Linked DNA regions of Desulfomonile tiedjei DSM 6799. The protein of the gene in region 2 interacts with the protein of the main gene of each other region in a pairwise test. Links are inferred from orthologs where the notes say so. Each region holds a gene or a part of one and is shown on either strand. Other genes may lie near its edges. The genes, in order: rplL, dnaE and dnaX.

Region 1 (2,833 bases), 4.6 Mb from region 2 along the record:
CGATATGATGGGCGTGGTCGGTAAGCTCGGAAAAATTCTCGGTCCCAGAGGCATGATGCCGAACCCGAAGGTGGGGACCGTAACCTTTGATGTGGGTCGTGCAGTAACGGAATTGAAGGGCGGCAAAGTCGAATTCCGTGTAGAAAAAGCCGGTATTGTCCATGTCCCCGTTGGACGGGTTTCCTTCGGAAAGGACAAGTTGGCGGAAAATCTCAGGACCCTCATGGAAAGTATCGTTCGTCTGAAACCCTCTACGTCCAAGGGGGTCTATCTAAAGGGAATGTCTATTTCAACGACCATGGGACCAGGCGTGAAAATAGATCCTCAAGAAGTACGAAATCTCGTTAAGTAGATACTTGTATTAGGAGTACTGGATAGCAGATTTCAACAGTTTTCCGTTTTCAAGGCCAAGTCGGAGACAGCGGGCGTGCGCTAGCACTTAATCAAGAGCCAGCCTAGACGGAGGCCAGAAAGGGGTGCAAGAAGATTTCCACCCGATTCGCCTCGATTCGCTGTTTCCCTCCGACCAAAAGGGGGAAATCCTAGTTTGAAAAGAGAAGAAAAAGAAAAACAGGTAGCTTGGCTCCGTGAGGAATTACAGGAAGCAAAAGCTCTTTTCCTCACGAATTATCAGGGCCTGAGTGTTTCAGAGATGAATTCGCTCAGGAGTGAGCTGAGAAGTAAGGGGATCAAGTTCAAGGTTTTGAAGAATACCCTGACACGCCGTGCGTATCAGGATACGGAGATATCCGCTGTCGGCCCGGATCTCGCGGGTCCCCGCGCTGCCGCGTGGACGAACACGGAAGATGCCGTTCCGGCTATGGCAAAAGTGCTTTTCGATTTTGCCAAAACCCATCAGAACCTACAACTGGTCCGTGGTGTGCTCAAGGGAAAGTTGGTTCAACCTTCCGAAATTGAGACACTTTCCAAGCTTCCTTCCAGGGAGGAACTTGTGGGTCGCTTATTGGGACAGATGATGGCTCCTGTGAGTTCTTTTGTCAATGTCCTTGCGGCGGTCCCCAGATCTTTTCTCAATGTGCTGAAAGCCATTGAAGAACAGAAAGCGTCCTCATCGTAGTCCGCAGAAGGCGGAGCGATGGGGTTCCCGGTATTTTAGAAGAGCGAATCGAGGAGGATATTATGGCGGAAATCAGTAAAGACGACGTAAAGGCTTATATTCGCAACATGTCGGTGTTGGAGTTGAGCCAACTCGTCAAAGAGCTGGAAGAAGAGTTCGGGGTTTCTGCGGCGGCGCCCATGGCTGTAGCAGCAGTTGGTGCTGTGGCCGGTGGAGAAGCAGCCCCGGTGGAGGAAAAAACCGAATTCGACGTGATCCTGAAGGATTTCGGCGACAAGAAGATCCAGGTTATCAAAGTTGTACGTTCATTGACCGATCTGGGTCTCAAAGAAGCCAAGGATCTGGTGGAAGGCGTTCCGAAACCGGTGAAAGAAGGGGTCTCTAAGGAAGATGCCGAGAAGGCCAAGGCAGCCCTGGAAGAATCAGGCGCCACTGTGGAGATCGTTTAACTATTTCACCTGCTAGGTTTCAGAATTGGGCAGAGCATAGTACGTCGTACTGTGCTCTGCCTGAACTCGCGAACACCTCTCCTCACATCCTCCTTTAAGGTCACCACAATCAGAGGGAGAACATGAGTCCTTTTTCCGTGCATTCACAGAGGCTCAGGAAGAATTTTGCACGTATACCGCAGATTGCCGGCATACCCAATTTAATCGAGATTCAGAAGCAGTCCTACGATCGGTTCCTGCAAGCTGATGTCCCGCCCGAGGCGCGTGAAGATATCGGTCTTCAAGGAGTGTTCCGGTCGGTGTTTCCTATTAAGGATTTTTCGGATACGGCATCTCTGGAATTCATCAAATACACCCTGGGTGAAGAAAAATACAACGTAGAAGAATGCCTTCAGAAAGGCGTTACCTACGCGGTTCCTTTAAAAATTACGGTTCAATTGATTGTATGGGACGTAGATCCGGACACCAATTCTCGAACGATCAGAGACGTCAAAGAACAGGAAGTCTATTTCGGTGAAATTCCGATCATGACCGAAAACGGTACGTTCATCATTAACGGGACCGAACGGGTCATCGTATCGCAGTTGCATCGGTCTCCAGGCATATTTTTCGATCATGACAAAGGTAAAACACACGCAAGCGGTAAGTTGCTTTACTCTTCGCGGATAATTCCTTTGCGAGGCTCCTGGATCGATTTCGAATTCGATCCGAAGGACAGACTGTATGTCCGCATAGATCGAAGGCGCAAGCTGCCTGTTACCGTGTTTCTCAAGGCACTGGGATATTCCAGTGAAGAGATATTGAATTATTTCTACAACAAGCAGACGATTCTCATCACGCCTGACGGATTGCGGCGAAAAGTCGACCTGAAGCTGCTTGTGGGCACTTCGGCTCCTTCCGATATTTATGTGGAAGGATCGGAAGACGTCCTGGTACGCAAAAACAAGAAAATAACCCGTGCGGCTCTCAAAAGGCTCGCCCAGCGCCCTATCGCTCCGCTTACGATGAAAGTGGAGGATCTTGCGGGCAAAGTCCTGGCCCACGACATTATAGACGAAGCCACAGGTGAAGTCGTAGCGCCGTGCAACAAGGAAATCGCCCTGGATGAGGCTGAACAATTCGTTCAGGATCTTACTGCACGGGGCATTACGAGCTTCGACGCTCTCTTTATAGAAGAGCGTATCGTTTCTTCTTCTTTGAGAGACACGTTGCTGGAAGACAAGATTGACGACCGGCCGAACAGGGTTATCGAAGACTATCGAAAGCAACGTCCGGACGAAGAAACGAGCAATGAAACACTTAACGC
Region 2 (4,131 bases):
ACGAGGGACACAGACGTTAACTTATCAGAATGTTCCCCCCCTTTTATAAAGGGGGGCCAGGGGGGATTCTGAACTAAACCCCTGAAATCCCCCTGAATCCCCCTTTACAAAAGGGGGACATTGACGGCCTTCTTGACACCAGAAGGTGTCCATTTAAGCAACTTCGACCCTAAAGTTAGCGCATATGCCCACGAGGAGTGTCCCTACCAATCTGTTTCGGGCTCGATTCAGGGACAGGGACGTCACGACCATTTCCGGAAATCCATCTCAGCCCTGTGCGTATGAACCTTACTCCAAAGTAACCGCCGGATAGCCCAGGACATCTTTGATTTCCGTTATGAATTCTTCCGATGGATCGCATTCCACGGCTGGGAGTGAAATAAGTATTTCAGATCTGTTGGGTATGGATACGGAGACTTTTACGGGAACCCGTCCTCTGTGCTTCGAGAAAATCTTCTTTAATTGGGGAACGTGACGCGGATCGGCTCCTAATGCAGTTATCCGTATCCGTATACCTTTGCTCATGCGACGAGGAGCCTCATCCAGGGGGTAGATTTCGTGAGCCAGCATTTTGGGTGATTCCTTGTCGCCTTCTCTTACACCCGACACCATGAGCGGCTCGCTCGATTGCAGCAAATCTCTGGTTAGCTTGTACAAATCCGCAAAGACGGTTACCTCGGTAATACCCGTGAGATCTTCCAGAGATACGAACGCCATGCGGTCGCCTTTTTTCGTCTGGATTTCTTTGATCTTTTTAACCATGCCAGCCATTCGGACGAGAGATTGCGGTTCAGTGGCAGCGAGCGTCTGGGACGAGGCGTTACAGTACTTTTCGATAATATCCATGAAATTCATTAATGGATGGCCTGTGACATAAAACCCCATCAACTCTTTTTCCAACTGGAGTTTATACAAATCGTCCCATTCTTCCATATCTTGCACGGACGAACTCGCGGCAGGTGCAGCAACCTCGCATTCACCCGCAAATAGATTGAATTGTCCGTTGGTCTTCTCTTTCTGAAAACTGGAGGCTTCCTCGATCACAGTATCAAGTTGTTCGGCCATGGACCTTCGTGAATGCCCCAGACCGTCCATTGCGCCGCATTTGATCAGGCTCTCGATCACCTTCTTGTTTGTGCGTCGGAGATCCACTCTGCGGCAGAAGTCGTACAACGAGCAGAAGGGCCCGTCTTCGGACCGAGATTCCAGAATGGACACCACCGCCGATTCCCCTACATTCTTTACCGCACTGAGCCCAAATCGTATTTTTCCGCCTGACACGCTAAACGTCTGAAGCGATTCGTTCACATGAGGAGGCAATACTTCAATCCCCATGTTTGCACACTCGGAGATGTACATCGTGATCTTGTCGGTATTGCCGGTCTCGCAACTCAGTTGAGCAGCCATGAATTCAGCCGGAAAATGGGCCTTCAGGTAAGCCGTCTGATAGGTGACCATCGCATATGCAGCGGAATGCGATTTATTGAATCCATAGCCTGCGAACTTCTCCATAAGCTCGAATATGAATGCCGCACGTTCCGGATCGATTTTGTTTTTCGCGGCGCCCTTCTCAAATCGGATCTTCTGCTCGGCCATTTCCTCGGGTTTCTTTTTTCCCATGGCACGTCTGAGCAGGTCGGCCTCACCGAGGGAATAATCAGCCAGAACTTTCGATATGTTCATGACCTGTTCCTGGTACACGATAACGCCGTACGTCTCTTTGAGAATCGGTTCCAGCTCGGGCAGCGGGTATTCAATGGAGGTTCGACCGTGCTTACGATTGATGAAGTCGTCCACCATTCCCGATTCCAGCGGTCCCGGTCTGTAGAGCGCGAGAATGGCGATGAGATCCTCGAACACCGATGGTTTGAATTTTGTCAGCACGTCCCGCATTCCGGACGATTCAAGCTGGAAAATTCCCAGGGTATCGCCCTTTGCGAGCATGCTAAACGTCTCCGGGTCGTCAAGCTGAATGGCTGTAAGATCGAGAATCGTTTCCCGGCCGGATTCAATGAGTTTCAGTGCCTGATCGATTACGGTAAGCGTTTTGAGCCCGAGAAAATCAAATTTCACCAATCCTATCTTTTCCACCCACGTCATGTCGAACTGAGTGATCGTCTCACCGTTGTTTCCAATGTACAGCGGCAGGTGCTCCACCAGCGGCTTGTCCGAGATCACGATCCCTGCGGCATGTGTTGACGCATGGCGAGTCAATCCTTCCAGGGATCGGGCCGTGTTGATGAGATCTGCCACTTCAGGACGCTTCATCATTTCTTTGAGACGAGGCTCTTCTTTCAAAGCCTTGTCCAGTGTCATCTTCAGGGCTTCAGGTATCAATTTGGAAATCTGATCCGCCACAGCGTACGGAAATCCTAGAACCCTGGCCACATCTCTCACCACGGCTTTCGCCTGCATTCTCCCGAAAGTGATGATCTGAGCAACATTGTCCTTGCCGTATCGTGTGGAAACATACTCGATGACACGGTCGCGACCTTCCATGCAGAAATCCACGTCGATATCAGGCATGCTCTTGCGTTCCGGATTGAGAAAGCGCTCGAACAGGAGATTGTAGCGAATGGGGTCAATATCGGTAATGCCGAGACAGTACGCGGCAAGAGATCCCGCAGCCGAGCCGCGACCGGGTCCTACGGGAATTCTGTTCTTCTTTGCGAAACCGATAAAATCTGCCACGATGAGAAAATAGCCTGAGAAACCCATATCCTGGATCATGCGGATTTCATACTCGATCTGGTCGTGATACCGTTTGTAAAGCGCATCATCCATTGCACCCTGTTCGATCAAACGAGCCGTTTTTTCTTTGAATCCCGCCTGGGCTTGTTCCGCGAAGAGGTCTCTGAGTGATTTACCTTCTCCCGGGTCGAATCGCGGCATGTGTATTTTGCCGAATTCCAGGACAAGGTTGCATTTATCTGCAATGACTCGAGTATTCTTGATTGCCTCAGGAATATGGCGAAAATGGTGATACATCTGTTCCGGAGATTTGAAGAAGAACTGGTCCGAACTAAAGCTCATTCGGTCCGTATCTTCCATCTTCTTGCCGGTCTGAATGCAGAGAAGAATCTCGTGTGCTCTGTGATCCTCTCTATGGAGATAATGGCAGTCATTGGTTGCAACGAGGTCAACGTCCAATTTTGCAGCAAGTTCTATGAGCCCCTTGTTGACTTTGCGTTGCTCATCCATCCCGTTTTCCTGAAGTTCCAGATAGTAGCGTTCCTTTCCGAAGAGTTCACGGAACCACTCCGCTGATTTCAGGGCGTCGTTTTCGTCTCCCGCAAGCAACAGGGACGGCACTTCACCGGACAAACAGGAACTCAGGCAGATAAGCCCTTCGCTATGCTGTTGCAGCAATTCTTTGTCAATTCTGGGCTTGTAATAGAAGCCTTCCTGATAGGCTTTCGTCACGAGCTTGCAGAGATTCCTGTACCCCTTCTCGTTTTCGCAAAGCAGAATCAGATGATAGTAGGCTACCTGCCCCGCTTTCGCGTTGTGATCGAAGCGGGACTCCGGAGCAATGTACAGCTCGCAACCAATGATCGGCTTGATACCATTGGATTTCACCTGAGAGTAAAACTCCATTGCACCGAAGAGGTTTCCATGATCCGTCACCGCAAGCGCGGGCATTTTGTATTCCTTTGCCGCCGCTATCAGATCCGGAATGCGAATTGCCCCGTCCAGCAAAGAGTATTGGGTGTGAAGGTGCAGATGGACGAAATCCGAGGTGGGCATCAGAACTCCTTAATTATTGTTATTATTTATCTTTTTCTTTAGGTTCTCAAACATATCATTGTTAAACATGAGGCGCAAGAGATGGCATGTGGATTCGGGATCTACACCCGGTGCAAGGAAATTTTCCTATGGTTTCTTCGTGGGAACTCACACTAATTCGCTTTTCTTTTCGTAATCTGGGTGGCTGGAGCTATCTTTCGCTCCGGACGACGCAAAGCCGTCTATTACCAATGTGCTTTCACAAAGGGAATATTGAGAAACCTGTTATTTGCCGGTCCCGGCAAATCTCCTTCGCTACGAACGCCACGTCTTGGCGTGGCTGACTTCGCTTCGGAGACATGCCGGGACCGGATTGTCAGATGTTTACTTCTTTGAACGCACATT
Region 3 (3,093 bases), 3.7 Mb from region 2 along the record:
AGCCCACCGCTTGCTTGCGGACACATCATACACCGTGCCGTTGACTGCGACAAAAGCGGGTCTGTTTTCACGGCCATCGTTCTTGGCAAGCCCCTCTCGGTCAAACTGTCTATCCACGGCAGCCCCCGAAAAAGATCACATTCAAAACTTGCAGACGGTTTTGTTTTGCTGCACGGTCAGAGTGAGGCGACTCACCCGACCGTGTACAATCAACTCTATAAGGAAGTGAATTCCAACTAAATGAGTGCGTGCAATTTCCAGCGATGTTCGCCGGCAATCTGATCGATCTGGAACTGGTCACCGTCGGAATAGTTCTCGAGAAGGTCTTTCAAGATGGTCGTCAGTTTCAGGGTGAACTTGTCCTGCTTCTCATCAGATTCATCGGATATCACGGTGACTATCAACTGAGTGTTTTCGTCAGAATAGATAGCTTGTTTTCCAACGAAAATGCGAGGATACCTCGGATTGCTCGATAATTCGCAGTTACCAAGTTTTTCCACGGCTCGGGGTTGTCTGGGCCCGGCAAGGTGCGAACGTCCTGAGCAGCTTTTACATCCAGCCATAATAACATCTCCTCATTAGATCGTACTAGCAGGTTAGAAATTTGAGTCACCTCTGTCAAGAAGGGATCTCCTTGAATTTCAAGATCCCCCTGACCCAATCACATCTTAGGCAACGCTAAGATCTTGATATCCTCTACAAAGCTTCCGTCGAATTCCGAGAGAATGGCTTTCGTTATAGGATTCTCGACTGCTTCCGTTTTCAGAGCGCGGTTGAAGTCGCTTTCTCCATCCGAAGGCCCTGCATAGGGATCTTTGGTGTCCAGGGAGGTGGGAGCCGCCAACGTCAAAATTTTGATGTGCGCTCCTCCGAAGAAATCCTGCAGCAAGGTGCCAAGTTCCGGCTTCTTAGCCAACCTGGACTCGAAGCTTTCTTTATGAATCTTTTTGGTGAAACCGATTTCAACTTCTGTAGGACCGAACAAAAGCAGATTCCCGTGATCCATTACGGACGGCAAAATGGATTCGTTTTCAGACCTGAACCGATCCTTGAGATCTGCCCATACCTCATCCGGACTTCCGGACGGAAGCGGCATGATCTGAGTGATGGTGAACGTCTCCGGGGGAATATCTTCCGGAGGATCCGGTCGAGTATCGGGTACTGCAGCCACAGGCCGCAAAGTGCTCGTTTCAGCCTTCTTCGATTTTGGAGGGGGCTCCGACGAAGGTCTGGGTTTCGGACTTGCCGGAAGACCCTTATCAATGCGGCGGATGATCTCTGCGAGATCGGTGAGTTCAGGCGCATACGCCATCTTGAGGATGGTCATCTCCATGGTCACCCAGGGATTTCCGGAACGCCTGATTTCTCCTTCACTCTTCAGAAGAATGCTGAATAGGTTTTGGAGTTCCTGGGGTGAAGAGCGTCCGGAAATGTCCTCCATGTCTTGAATCTCGGAAGGCGGCGCTTCAATCAAACCTTCTGTTCGAGCATTCCGGGGAATACTCCGAGCTACAATGAGATTGCGGACATACTGGATCAAATCCATCACGATTTGTTCCGGATCGAATCCTTGCTGAAAGAGTTCGTGAACGATCTTCAAGGACTCTGCAGGATCCCTGTCCAGCACAGCAGTGACGAGTCTGCCGAAACAGTCTTTCCCGACAATTCCGAGGATTTGCGTCACGTCCTGGACAGTTATCCGCTGAGACGAGAATGCGATAATCTGATCCAAGAGACTCAATCCATCCCTGAACGAACCGCCCGCCTCCCGTGCGAGCAGGATGAGCGCTTCCTCTTCGGCCTGAATCCCCTCCTGCACCAGGATTTTTTCCATTCCGTCGGCAATTTCTTTGACCGAAATAGTCCGAAAATTAAACCGCTGGCACCGGGAGTTTATCGTGGGCGGAACCTTGTGGGATTCTGTAGTGGCGAAGATAAATTTCACGTGTGACGGCGGTTCTTCAAGTGTCTTGAGCAACGCGTTGAATGCATTGATCGAGATCATGTGGACTTCATCGATGATGATGATCTTGTACCGGGAAGCTACAGGCGGGTACTTTATGTTCTCATTGATCTCACGGATATTTTCCACCGACGTATTGGATGCGCCGTCAATCTCCTGAACATCGACGGAGGTCCCCGAGCTTATCTCTTTGCAGCTCGTGCATGAATTGCAGGGATTCGGATCGGCTGCGTCGCGGCCCGAACAATTGAGCGATTTGGCCAGAATGCGTGCAACCGTGGTTTTGCCGACGCCGCGTACACCGCAGAATAAGAAGGCATGCGCTACCCGACCCGAAATGATGGAATTCGAGAGAGTCTGAACCACATGGCCTTGTCCGACTACTTCGGAGAATGTGGAGGGTCTGTACTTTCTTGCGAGAACCAGATATGATGGCATTTGTGCGAGGCATCCGATGCCGTGAGAAACGACCACGGCCGGTGATCGGGATTGAGGGCCGGTCCCCGAGATTACTTCCGCTGCTTCCTTCCGGACCTGACGGGTTCAGTAACTCCAGACCGCCCTCTCCGACCACCGGCTATGGCCGCTTCACCGGCGCGTTCGGGAAGGATCGGCAAAACTCAGCGAGTGTACCAGATTATTTCCGCGCTCGTCAAGATCCAGGCAAGAACAATCCGGTATTCTTCCCGCGTGGAGTCCGGAACGATTGACAATCCTTAGTGCCGAAACCTGATATTAAGATCCTGTTGTACCCATTCCCCTGCACTGTGAAGGGGTTCACACAATACATATTGTATCTGTCCGTTTTTTTTCCGGACAGTTCCCCGGATAACAAAATTCAACCATAGATTCGGCACACATTTCAGGCCATTCCAGGGTACAGTGGAAGTGCCGACAAATCGCGATCTCTTCATCGACGCGTCTGAACAGGTGCTTCACTCCGTAGTCCGCAATTCAACGTGAATCTTTTTCATCAAACCATTTAACGCGAATCCTTCTTCTCAGTCAACACAAGTAATAAACCATGAGGAGGCGATTATGAAAATCGTGAAGGTATTGTTTTCCTGTGCACTTATGACTGTTTTGCTGATGGCTGCAGATATGGGGTTCGCGCTGCAAAATCCTGCCTT

Evidence for each region.
Region 1: the proteins of dnaE (region 2) and rplL interact in binary tests that used the Escherichia coli proteins (3 or more experiments, as listed by UniProt). The link is inferred for Desulfomonile tiedjei DSM 6799 from one-to-one orthologs.
Region 3: the proteins of dnaE (region 2) and dnaX interact in binary tests that used the Escherichia coli proteins (3 or more experiments, as listed by UniProt). The link is inferred for Desulfomonile tiedjei DSM 6799 from one-to-one orthologs.

The regions. Positions count from the first base shown.
Region 1 is NC_018025.1:6,057,266-6,060,098, forward strand. What follows is about bases 157-2,833. They hold rplL (50S ribosomal protein L7/L12), read left to right. Parts: upstream 157-1,140; coding sequence 1,141-1,527; downstream 1,528-2,833. Other genes in these bases: rplA (50S ribosomal protein L1), read left to right, coding at 157-352; rplJ (50S ribosomal protein L10), read left to right, coding at 548-1,078; rpoB (DNA-directed RNA polymerase subunit beta), read left to right, coding at 1,650-2,833. In the rest of the region: more of rplA, read left to right, coding at 1-156. UniProt on the Escherichia coli protein: The binding site for several of the GTPase factors involved in protein synthesis (IF-2, EF-Tu, EF-G and RF3). Is thus essential for accurate translation.
Region 2 is NC_018025.1:1,408,043-1,412,173, reverse strand. The notes cover bases 89-4,063. They hold dnaE (DNA polymerase III subunit alpha), read right to left. Parts: upstream 3,748-4,063; coding sequence 289-3,747; downstream 89-288. UniProt on the Escherichia coli protein: DNA polymerase III is a complex, multichain enzyme responsible for most of the replicative synthesis in bacteria. This DNA polymerase also exhibits 3' to 5' exonuclease activity. The alpha chain is the DNA polymerase catalytic subunit.
Region 3 is NC_018025.1:5,157,731-5,160,823, reverse strand. Bases 32-2,968 are described here. They hold dnaX (DNA polymerase III subunit gamma/tau), read right to left. Parts: upstream 2,402-2,968; coding sequence 662-2,401; downstream 32-661. Other genes in these bases: DESTI_RS22075 (hypothetical protein), read right to left, coding at 237-563; DESTI_RS29280 (DUF2231 domain-containing protein), read right to left, coding at 32-117. In the rest of the region: more of DESTI_RS29280, read right to left, coding at 1-31; DESTI_RS22065 (Spy/CpxP family protein refolding chaperone), read left to right, coding at 3,002-3,093. UniProt on the Escherichia coli protein: Part of the beta sliding clamp loading complex, which hydrolyzes ATP to load the beta clamp onto primed DNA to form the DNA replication pre-initiation complex.